Regions from separate parts of the Streptomyces sp. BBFR51 genome, predicted to be linked through region 1. Evidence: riboswitches for the same ligand, from Rfam matches in the RefSeq annotation. Region 1 holds a riboswitch; each other region holds the start of a gene.
The links. Region 1 has a riboswitch for thiamine pyrophosphate ahead of ACGH7X_RS27995 (thiamine ABC transporter substrate binding subunit). Riboswitches for the same ligand answer to the same signal wherever they lie in the genome.

Region 1 (3,266 bases):
AACTCACATTCGTCGCCCCCCGCGCAGCCAAGAAGCCGCCGCGGCACCTCGCCGACCTCACGCCCGCCGAGCGCAAGCAGGCTGTCGCCGCGATCGGTGAGAAGCCGTTTCGCGCGAAGCAGCTCTCGCAGCACTACTTCGCGCGGTACGCGCACGACCCCGAGCAGTGGACCGACATCCCCGCCGGTTCCCGCCAGGGGCTCCGGGAGGCGCTGCTGCCCGAGCTGATGACGGTCGTGCGGCACCTGTCCACCGACGAGGGGACCACGCGCAAGACGCTGTGGAAGCTGTTCGACGGGACGCTCGTCGAGTCCGTCCTCATGCGCTACCCGGACCGGGTGACCATGTGCATCAGCTCCCAGGCCGGCTGCGGCATGAACTGCCCGTTCTGCGCCACCGGCCAGGCCGGCCTCGACCGGAACCTGTCGACCGCCGAGATCGTGCACCAGATCGTGGACGGCATGCGGGCGCTCAGGGACGGTGAGGTCCCGGGAGGCCCCGCGCGGCTCAGCAACATCGTGTTCATGGGCATGGGCGAGCCCCTCGCCAACTACAACCGCGTCATCGGCTCCATCCGCCGCCTCACCGACCCCGAGCCGGACGGGCTGGGGCTCTCCCAGCGCGGCATCACCGTCTCCACGGTCGGCCTCGTCCCGGCGATCCACCGCTTCGCGGACGAGGGCTTCAAGTGCCGCCTCGCCATCTCGCTGCACGCGCCCGACGACGAGCTGCGCGACACCCTCGTCCCGGTCAACACGCGGTGGAAGGTGCGCGAGGTGCTGGACAGCGGGTTCGAGTACGCGGCGAGGTCCGGGCGCCGGCTGTCCATCGAGTACGCGCTGATCCGGGACATCAACGACCAGGCGTGGCGCGGTGACCGTCTCGGGCGGCTGCTCAAGGGCAGGCCCGTGCACGTGAACCTGATCCCGCTCAACCCCACGCCCGGCTCCAAGTGGACCGCCTCGCGGCCCGAGGACGAGAAGGCGTTCGTGGAGGCGATCGCGGCGCACGGTGTGCCGGTGACGATCCGGGACACCCGTGGGCAGGAGATCGACGGGGCGTGTGGTCAGCTCGCCGCCAGCGAGCGGTAACCTGAGCGGCGTCAGTACATCCGCACAGTAATCACATCTTCATATTCCGACAGGGGAGCGCCACAGCGCTGAGAGTGCGGCACCGGCCGCAGACCCTCCGAACCTGGCCCAGGTCATTCTGGGTAGGGAGATCGGTCACCACTCGAGCTGTTGCGCCCTGCCCGGGACCCCCACCAGGGGGCTGCGGGCGGGGCCGCGTCTTCTCCTGGTCACCCAGGAGGAATTCAGTGAGCATCACCAAGAAGGTCGGCGTCCTGGCCGTCGGGCTCGGCATGGTCGGCACGCTGGCCGCCTGCGGCTCGTCGTCCGACGACGCCGGCTCCGCCGACTCCAAGACCGTGACCCTGGTCAGCCACGACTCGTGGGCCGCGTCCAAGGACGTCATCGCGGCCTTCGAGAAGAACTCCGGCTACAAGGTCAAGGTGCTGGAGGACGGCGACGCCGGTCAGGCCGTCAACAAGGCCGTCCTCACCAAGGACAACCCCCAGGGCGACGTCTTCTTCGGCGTCGACAACACCCTGCTGTCCCGCGCCCTCGACAACGGCCTGTTCCAGCCGTACGAGGCGAAGGGCTCCGACCTGGTCGTGCCCAAGTACCGGGCCGACCAGGACAAGCACCGGGTCACGCCCATCGACACCGGCGAGATCTGCGTCAACTACGACAAGGCGTACTTCGGCGAGCACGACCTGACCCCGCCCAAGTCCTTCGACGACCTGGTCAAGCCCGAGTACAAGGACCTGCTCGTCACCGAGAACGCGGGCAGTTCCTCGCCCGGCCTCGGCTTCCTGCTCGGCACCGCCGCCAAGTACGGCGACGAGGGCTGGCAGGACTACTGGAAGAAGCTCAAGGACAACGGCGTCAAGGTCGTCGACAGCTGGGAGCAGGCGTACAACGAGGAGTTCTCCGGCTCGTCCGGCGGCAAGAAGGCCAAGGGCGACCGCCCGCTCGTCGTCTCCTACGCCTCCTCCCCGCCCGCCGAGGTCATCTACGCCGACCCGCAGCCGGCCACCGCACCGACGGGCGTAGCCACCGGCACCTGCTTCCGCCAGGTCGAGTACGCGGGCCTGCTCAGCAACGCCAAGAACCCCGAGGGCGGCAAGGCGCTCCTCGACTTCCTGCTCAGCAAGACCTTCCAGGACGACATGCCGCTGAACATGTTCGTCTACCCGGTGCGGGAGGGCGCGCAGATCCCCCAGTCGTTCGCGAAGTACGGGCCGCAGGCGAAGGACCCGGAGACCCTGGACCCGGCGAAGATCGCCGACAACCGCGACCAGTGGGTCAAGTCGTGGACCTCACTCGTACTGAAGTGACCGGAGCGGGCGACACGAAGGCCCCGCGAGACAGCCGTCGCGGGAGCCTTCGCGGGAGCGCGGCGCGGCTCGCCCTGATGGCCGTGCCCGTCGCGTTCTTCGCGGTGTTCTTCGCCTACCCCGTGGCCGCGATCGTCGCGCGCGGACTCGAGGTCGACGGGGTCTGGCGGTTCGGCCGGATCGGGGACGTGCTCGCCCAGTCCGACGTCCGGCACGTGCTGTGGTTCACCACCTGGCAGGCGCTGGCCTCCACCGCGCTCACACTGCTGATCGCGCTGCCCGGCGCCTACGTCTTCGCCCGTTTCGACTTCCCCGGCAAACAGGTGCTGCGGGCCGTGGTCACCGTGCCGTTCGTGCTGCCCACGGTCGTCGTCGGCACGGCGTTCCTCGCCCTGGTCGGGCGCGGCGGGCTGCTGGACGAGCTGTGGGGCCTGCGCCTGGACACCACGGTGTGGGCGATCCTGCTCGCGCATGTCTTCTTCAACTACGCCGTCGTCGTACGCACCGTCGGCGGCCTGTGGTCGCAGCTCGACCCGCGGCAGGAGGAGGCCGCGCGGATGCTCGGCGCCTCGCGGCTGAAGGCCTGGCGGCAGGTCACCCTGCCCGCGCTGGCGCCCGCCGTGGCCGCCGCCGCGCTGATGGTGTTCCTGTTCACCTTCACCTCCTTCGGTGTCGTCCAGATCCTCGGCGGGCCCACCTTCTCCACGCTGGAGGTGGAGATCTACCGCCAGACCTCGCAGGTCTTCGACCTGTCCACGGCGGCCGTACTGACGCTGATCCAGTTCGCGGCGGTCGTCGCCGTCCTCGCCGTGCACGCCTGGACGGTACGGCGGCGTGAGACCGCCCTCAGGCTGGTGGACGCGGC
Region 2 (3,266 bases), 3.7 Mb from region 1:
AACTCGATCGGATCCGGCAGCAGCGTGCGCTCGTCGGCGATGACCTCCAGCTTGACCAGGTCCGTACCGAGCGCCTCGCGCGCCAGCCGCGCCGTGAGGACCGCCTCCCCGGCGGTGAAGCAGCCGGCCGTGTTCGGCAGTACCCGGATGCCGAGCCGGTCCAGTACGGACAGCACGGACCCGTGCACCGAGGCGTTCACCCGCCGCATCGCGACGGTCGTCAGCTCCGTTCCGGAGGCCACCAGCGCGCGCTCCAGCACGTCAAGGCTGGGCGCCCCGCCCGTACCCATGATCAGGCGGGACCCGTACGACGTACCGCCGAGGACAAAGGGATCGTCGGCCATGGTCAGCCTCCTTGCACAGCGGTGAGGACCTCGACGCGGTCGCCGTCGGCCAGCGCGGTGGCGGGCCACTGCGCGCGCGGGACGACGGTCTCGTTCAGGGCGGCGGCCACTCCGGACGGCGCCGCGGTGAGCGTGCCCACCAGGGCTTCCAGGGCCGTGCCGGCAGCCACCTCGCGCGACTCGCCGTTGACGGAGATGTTCATACGGGCTGCTCCGAGAGTTCCGGGACTGCGGGGGCGGCGTCGAAGCGCCGGGGGGTGAAGGGGCGGGCCTCGTCCGGCAGCTCCCCGGTGGTCAGGGCGTGCGCCATGGCGTCGCCGGTGACCGGGGTGAGCAGGACGCCGTTGCGGTAGTGCCCGGTGGCCAGCAGCAGCCCCTCAAGACCGGTCGGGCCGAGCAGCGGGGCGTTGTCCGGGGACCCGGGACGCAGACCCGCGCGGGTCTCGGTCAGGGGCAGCTCCGTGATGCCGGGGACCAGCTCGTGGGCGTCGCGCAGCAGCTCGTAGACGCCGCCCGCGGTGACCGTCGTGTCCCAGCCCAGCTCCTCGCTGGTGGCCCCGACGACCAGCTCGCCGCTCTCCCGGGGCACCAGGTAGACGTGGTTGCCGCGCACCACGGCGCGCACCGTCCGGTTCAGCAGCGGGCCGTGCGTCCGCGGCATCGTCAGCCGCAGCACCTGCCCCTTCACGGGCCGCACCGGCGGCAGTACGGCCTCCGGCACGCCCCCGAGCCGCCCGCTCAGGCTGCCCCCGGCCAGCACCACCTGCCCGGCCTCCAAGGCGGTGCCGTCGGCGGTGACGACACCCGTGGCCCGGTCCCCGCGCCCGACGGTGAGGCGGTCGGCCCACACCCGGTGGAAGACCACGCCCGCGTGTTCGCAGGCGGCCACCAGCGCGTGGGCGAGGCGCCGGGGGTCGATCTGGTGGTCGCCGTCCACCCGGAGCCCGCCGCGCACGCCAGGCGCGAGCATCGGCTCCAGACGCCGGCACTCGCGACCCGACAGCCACTCCGACTCCAGGCCGGAGCGCTGCTGGAGTGCGTGCAGCTCGCGCAGGTGGGCGCGGTCGTCGGCGTCCAGCGCGACCGCGAGCGTGCCGCAGCGGCGGTAACCGAGGTCGAGCCCGGTGAGGTCGGTCAGCTCGGCCGCGAACTCCGGGTAGCGGCGGGCCGAGGCGAGGTTCAGCGCGAGCAGCGTCTGCTCGCCGTAGTGCAGCTCCGTGACGGCGGCCAGCATCCCGGCCGCCACCTGGGCCGCCCCGCCGCCCGGCTCGGGGTCCACGAGGGCCGTGACCAGCCCGCGCTGCGCCGCCCGCCAGGCCGTGACAAGACCGACGATCCCGCCGCCGACGACGAGTACGTCCGGTGTACGGGACGGCTGCGAGCCGTTCGGCGCGGCCGATGTGTGCGGTGCGGACGATGTGTGCGGTGCGGCGGACGACGTGTGTGATGGAGACGACATGGGCGTCCAGCCCCTCCCTTCGCCGGCATGACCCGGATCAGGTTCGTACGGTCGGAGGCCGCCAGCCTCCCTCTCAGCCCGGTGCGTCCGGACTCCCGCGAGTGCTTTACGTCGGCCACCCTAGCCCTCGGGGCGGCGCACCTGTAAGGGAGCCTCCGCGGCCGCGGGACGTTGCGCAGCTCACCGCGCACGAGCACTGACCGACGAATCGCCGGGTGTCTAAGGTGATCAGGTGAGCGAGCAGAGGCGGGAACGGGGACAGGAACCGGCGGCGGACGCGGAGCGCCGTGTGGTCGTGGTGGGCGCCGGCATGGCGGGCGTGCAGACCGCGGTGGCCCTGCGGGAGCAGGGCTTCACCGGCACCGTGACGCTCATCGGCGCGGAGCCGCACCAGCCGTACGACCGCCCCCCGCTGTCCAAGGCCGTCCTGCTCGGCACCGCCGAGGGCTCCGCCTTCGACGTCGACTTCGAGGCACTCGGCATCACCCTGCGGCTCGGCTGCGAGGCCCTGGGCGTGCGCCCCGGCGCGCACGTCCTGGACACCTCCGAGGGGCCCGTGCCGTACGACGTCCTGGTCCTGGCGACCGGCGCCGAACCGGTCCGGCTCCCCGGCGCCGAGGGCGTGCCCGGAGTGCACCTGCTGCGCACCCTGGACGACGCCGAACGGCTGCGCCCGGTACTCGCCCGGCAGCACGACGTCGTGGTCGTCGGGGCGGGCTGGATCGGCGCCGAGTTCGCCACCGCCGCGCGCGAGGCGGGCTGCGCGGTGACCGTCGTGGAGGCCGCCGACCGGCCCCTCGCCGACGCGCTGCCCGCCGAGGTCGCCGCGCCGATGACCGCCTGGTACGCCGACGCCGGCGCCGTACTGCGCACCCACGCGCGCGTGGAGCGCGTCGAGCCCGGCGGCCCCGGCGAGCCCTGCCGGGTCGTCCTCGACGACGGCACGCCGCTGCCCGCCGGCGCGGTCGTCGTCGGCATCGGCGCCCGGCCGGCCACCGCCTGGCTCGCCGGCTCCGGGATCGACCTCGGCAAGTACGGCGACGTCCTGGCCGACGACCGCCTGCGCACCTGCGCGCCCGACGTCTACGCGGTCGGCGACTGCGCCTCCTTCCCCTCCGGCCGCTACGGCGAGCGGCTGATGGTGCACCACTGGGACAACGCCCTCCAGGGCCCGCGCACCGTCGCCGCCAACATCGTCGGCGCCCCCTCGGGCGAGGCCCCGGCCGCCTACGACCCGGTGCCGTACTTCTGGTCCGAGCAGTTCGGCCGCTTCGTCCAGTACGCGGGTCACCACACGGCCGCCGACACCACCCTTTGGCGCGGCGACCCCGAGGGCCCGGCGTGGACGGTCTGCTGGCTGCGCGAGGGCCGCCTGGTCGCCCTGCTGGCGGTGGGCCGCCCCCGCGACCTGGCGCAGGGCAAACGCATGATCCAGGCGGGTACGACGATGGACCCGGAACTGC
Region 3 (3,266 bases), 1.9 Mb from region 1:
GGTCGGCGGCGACCAGGCGCTGTTCCGCTCCTCCGCGGCACCTCTGGTCGCCTTCCTCGACCGCACCGACAAGCTGGTGCCACTGGGCCAGGAGGGTGCGCTCGCCGACTTCGACACCCACCTCGACGAGGCCCTGGACCGCATCCTGGCGGAGGAACAGAGCGCAGGGTGAACCGTTACGGCAGCCCTGCGGCGGTGCCGTAACGCTTCGCCGGGCGCGTCAGCGCTTGCGGCGACGGCCCCGCCCGCCACGTGCCGGCGCTGTCGCGCCCGTCCCCGGCGCCGCCCCCGCGGCCTGGGCCGGCCGGTCGGCGGGCCGGTCCGCCGCCACGACCAGAGCAGCCAGGGCGGTGGTGACCGGCACGGACGCCACCAGGCCGATCGAGCCGACCAGCGTCCGCACGATCTCCTCCGCGACCAACTCGCTGTTGGCGACCGTCCCCACACCGCTCTGCGCGATCGAGAACAGCAGCAGCAGGGGCAGCGCGGCGCCCGCGTAGGCGAGGACGAGAGTGTTGACGACCGAGGCGATGTGGTCGCGACCGATGCGGATGCCCGCGCGGTACAGCCCGCGCCGGCCCATCGTCGGGTTGGCCTCGTGCAGTTCCCAGACCGCCGACGTCTGGGTGACCGTCACGTCGTCGAGGACACCGAGCGAACCGATGATGACCCCGGCGAGCAGCAGGCCGCTCATGTCGATCGACGGATACAGGCCGTGGATGAGACCGGTGTTGTCGTCCGTGTTGCCGGTGAGCGCGGCCCAGCCGATGAACAGCGATCCGAGGAGACCGATCAGCAACAACGAGATCAGGGTGCCCAGCACCGCCACGGACGTACGGGCCGACAGCCCGTGGCACAGGTACAAGGCGATCAGCATGATGGCGCTGGACCCGACCACCGCGACGACCAGTGGGTTCGAGCCCTGAAGGATCGCGGGCAGGATGAAGAAGTTCAGCAGCAGGAAGCTGATGGCCAGCGAGACCAGCGCCATGAGGCCGCGCAGCCGTCCGACGACCACGACGGCGAGGGCGAAGATGCCGGCGAGCAGGGCCAGGGGGAGTCGGCGGTTGATGTCGGTCACCGAGTACTGCAGGTCCTCGGGCGCGGACGGCTCGTAGGCGACCACGACCTTCTGGCCCTCGTGCAACTGCCGTGACTGGTCCGGCTGCACGATCTCGGTGAACGTACGGCCCTTGCCCTCGCCGGTGTCGACGCGGATCGTCGCCCGCTTGCAGTCGCCGTTCGCCTGCTGCACCGCGGAGGAACCCTCGGCGGTGGACGTGTCGCCGGTCGGAGTACCGCCCGAGGCGTTGACCGACTGACAGCTCAGCTCGACCACCTTGGTGACGGTGGCCTGCTGGGTCTGCCGGTCGAAGCCGACCCCGGTGCGCTCGTGCGGCGGCGCACCGCCCGGCCACAGCACCGCGAGCCCGACCACCACCGCCGCGGCGAAGGGGATCAGGATCGCGGCGATGACCTTGCGCAGATGCCGGGAGACGGGCGCCGCCGGGCCGTGGCTGTGGGAGTGTCCGTGCCCGCCGCCCGCACCTTGCCCGCCGCCACCTTGCCCGCCGCCACCGTGTCCGTGCCCCGCCTGGCCCGGCCCGTGTCCGTGGCCCGCATCCTGTCTGCCTTCGTGCGCGTCGTGAGCGCCGACGGGGGCGCGGCCGGCTGCACGGCTGTCGCCCTCTTCGGCGTCCGGTCCGCGGTGGGGCTCGTGCGGCGGAAAGGGGGGATGCTGCGGTGTGGTCACCGCCCGATCATCGCAAGAACGAGGGGGGCCCTCTGTTCACCGCGCCCGAATGGGCGCTAGCGTGGAGCCACCTTTGTACACGCGGGAGCTCGGAGCACCGGGCTGAGAGGGCGCTGACCTCCGTCCCAGCGATGTTTCACGGGAAACGTCACCGAAGTCGAGTGACGTATCCCACGAAGCGTCGACAGACGGAATCCGCTGCGTCGACCGCCGAACCTGTTACCGGGTAATGCCGGCGTAGGGAGTAGGTCTCATGACCATCAAGGACGCACGCACGCCTGCCTCCACGCAGAACTCCGCCCAGGAGGAGACCGCGGAGGCCGGGAAGTCCATCGGCTGGCACAAGGCGTACGTCGAGGGCTCGCGCCCCGATCTGCGGGTGCCGGTCCGTCAGGTGCACCTCACCAACGGGCAGTCCGTCACGCTGTACGACACGTCGGGCCCGTACACCGATCCGCTCGTCGACACCGACGTCCGCAGGGGACTCGCGCCGCTGCGGGAGAACTGGATCATCGCCCGCGGGGACACCGCGGAGTACGCGGGCCGTCCCGTCCGCCCCGAGGACGACGGACTCAAGCACACCTCGCCGCGCGGCGGCCTGCGCAACCTCGACGCCGTCTTCCCCGGACGGCCGCGCCAACCGCGCAGGGGGCGGGACGGCACCGCGGTGACGCAACTCGCGTACGCACGCCGCGGCGAGATCACCCCGGAGATGGAGTACGTGGCCATCCGGGAGAACGTCTCGCCGGAAGTGGTCCGCGAGGAGATCGCGGCGGGACGTGCGGTACTGCCCGCCAACGTCAACCACCCCGAAATCGAGCCGATGATCATCGGCAAGCGGTTCCTGGTGAAGGTCAACGCCAACATCGGCAACTCGGCGGTGACGTCCTCCATCGAGGAGGAGGTCGACAAGATGACCTGGGCGACCCGGTGGGGCGCCGACACGGTCATGGACCTCTCCACCGGCCGCAACATCCACACGACCCGCGAGTGGGTGCTGCGCAACTCCCCCGTCCCCATCGGGACCGTCCCGCTCTACCAGGCCCTGGAGAAGGTCGACGGCCGGGCCGAGGAGCTGACCTGGGAGATCTACAAGGACACGGTCATCGAACAGGCCGAGCAGGGCGTGGACTACATGACGGTCCACGCGGGCGTTCGCCTGGCGTACGTGCCGCTGACCGCGAACCGCAAGACCGGCATCGTCTCGCGCGGCGGCTCGATCATGGCGGCGTGGTGCCTGGCGCACCACAAGGAGTCGTTCCTGTACGAGAACTTCGAGGAACTCTGCGAGATCCTCGCCGCCTACGACGTCACGTACTCCCTCGGCGACGGCCTGCGCCCGGGCTCGATCGCGGACGCCAACGACGAGGCGCAGTTCGCCGAATTGCGCACACTCGGGGAACTCAACCGGATCGCCAAGCGTTTGAACGTACAGACCATGATCGAGGGCCCGGGACATGTCCCGATGCACAAGATCAAGGAGAACATCGACCTTCAGCAGGAGATCTGCGAT

Region 2: another riboswitch for thiamine pyrophosphate. It lies ahead of thiO (glycine oxidase ThiO); the one in region 1 lies ahead of ACGH7X_RS27995 (thiamine ABC transporter substrate binding subunit).
Region 3: another riboswitch for thiamine pyrophosphate. It lies ahead of thiC (phosphomethylpyrimidine synthase ThiC); the one in region 1 lies ahead of ACGH7X_RS27995 (thiamine ABC transporter substrate binding subunit).

Annotation. Positions count from the first base shown of each region.
Region 1 is NZ_CP172448.1:6,095,052-6,098,317, forward strand. It holds gene rlmN (23S rRNA (adenine(2503)-C(2))-methyltransferase RlmN) at 1-1,091, shown strand, start outside; TPP riboswitch at 1,133-1,238, shown strand; gene ACGH7X_RS27995 (thiamine ABC transporter substrate binding subunit) at 1,319-2,401, shown strand; gene ACGH7X_RS28000 (ABC transporter permease) at 2,479-3,266, shown strand, end outside.
Region 2 is NZ_CP172448.1:2,358,580-2,361,845, reverse strand. It holds gene ACGH7X_RS10720 (thiazole synthase) at 1-344, opposite strand, end outside; gene thiS (sulfur carrier protein ThiS) at 347-547, opposite strand; gene thiO (glycine oxidase ThiO) at 544-1,803, opposite strand; TPP riboswitch at 1,801-1,912, opposite strand; gene ACGH7X_RS10705 (NAD(P)/FAD-dependent oxidoreductase) at 2,093-3,266, shown strand, end outside.
Region 3 is NZ_CP172448.1:4,218,025-4,221,290, reverse strand. It holds gene ACGH7X_RS19185 (SsgA family sporulation/cell division regulator) at 1-172, shown strand, start outside; gene ACGH7X_RS19180 (YibE/F family protein) at 221-1,753, opposite strand; TPP riboswitch at 1,825-2,014, shown strand; gene thiC (phosphomethylpyrimidine synthase ThiC) at 2,007-3,266, shown strand, end outside.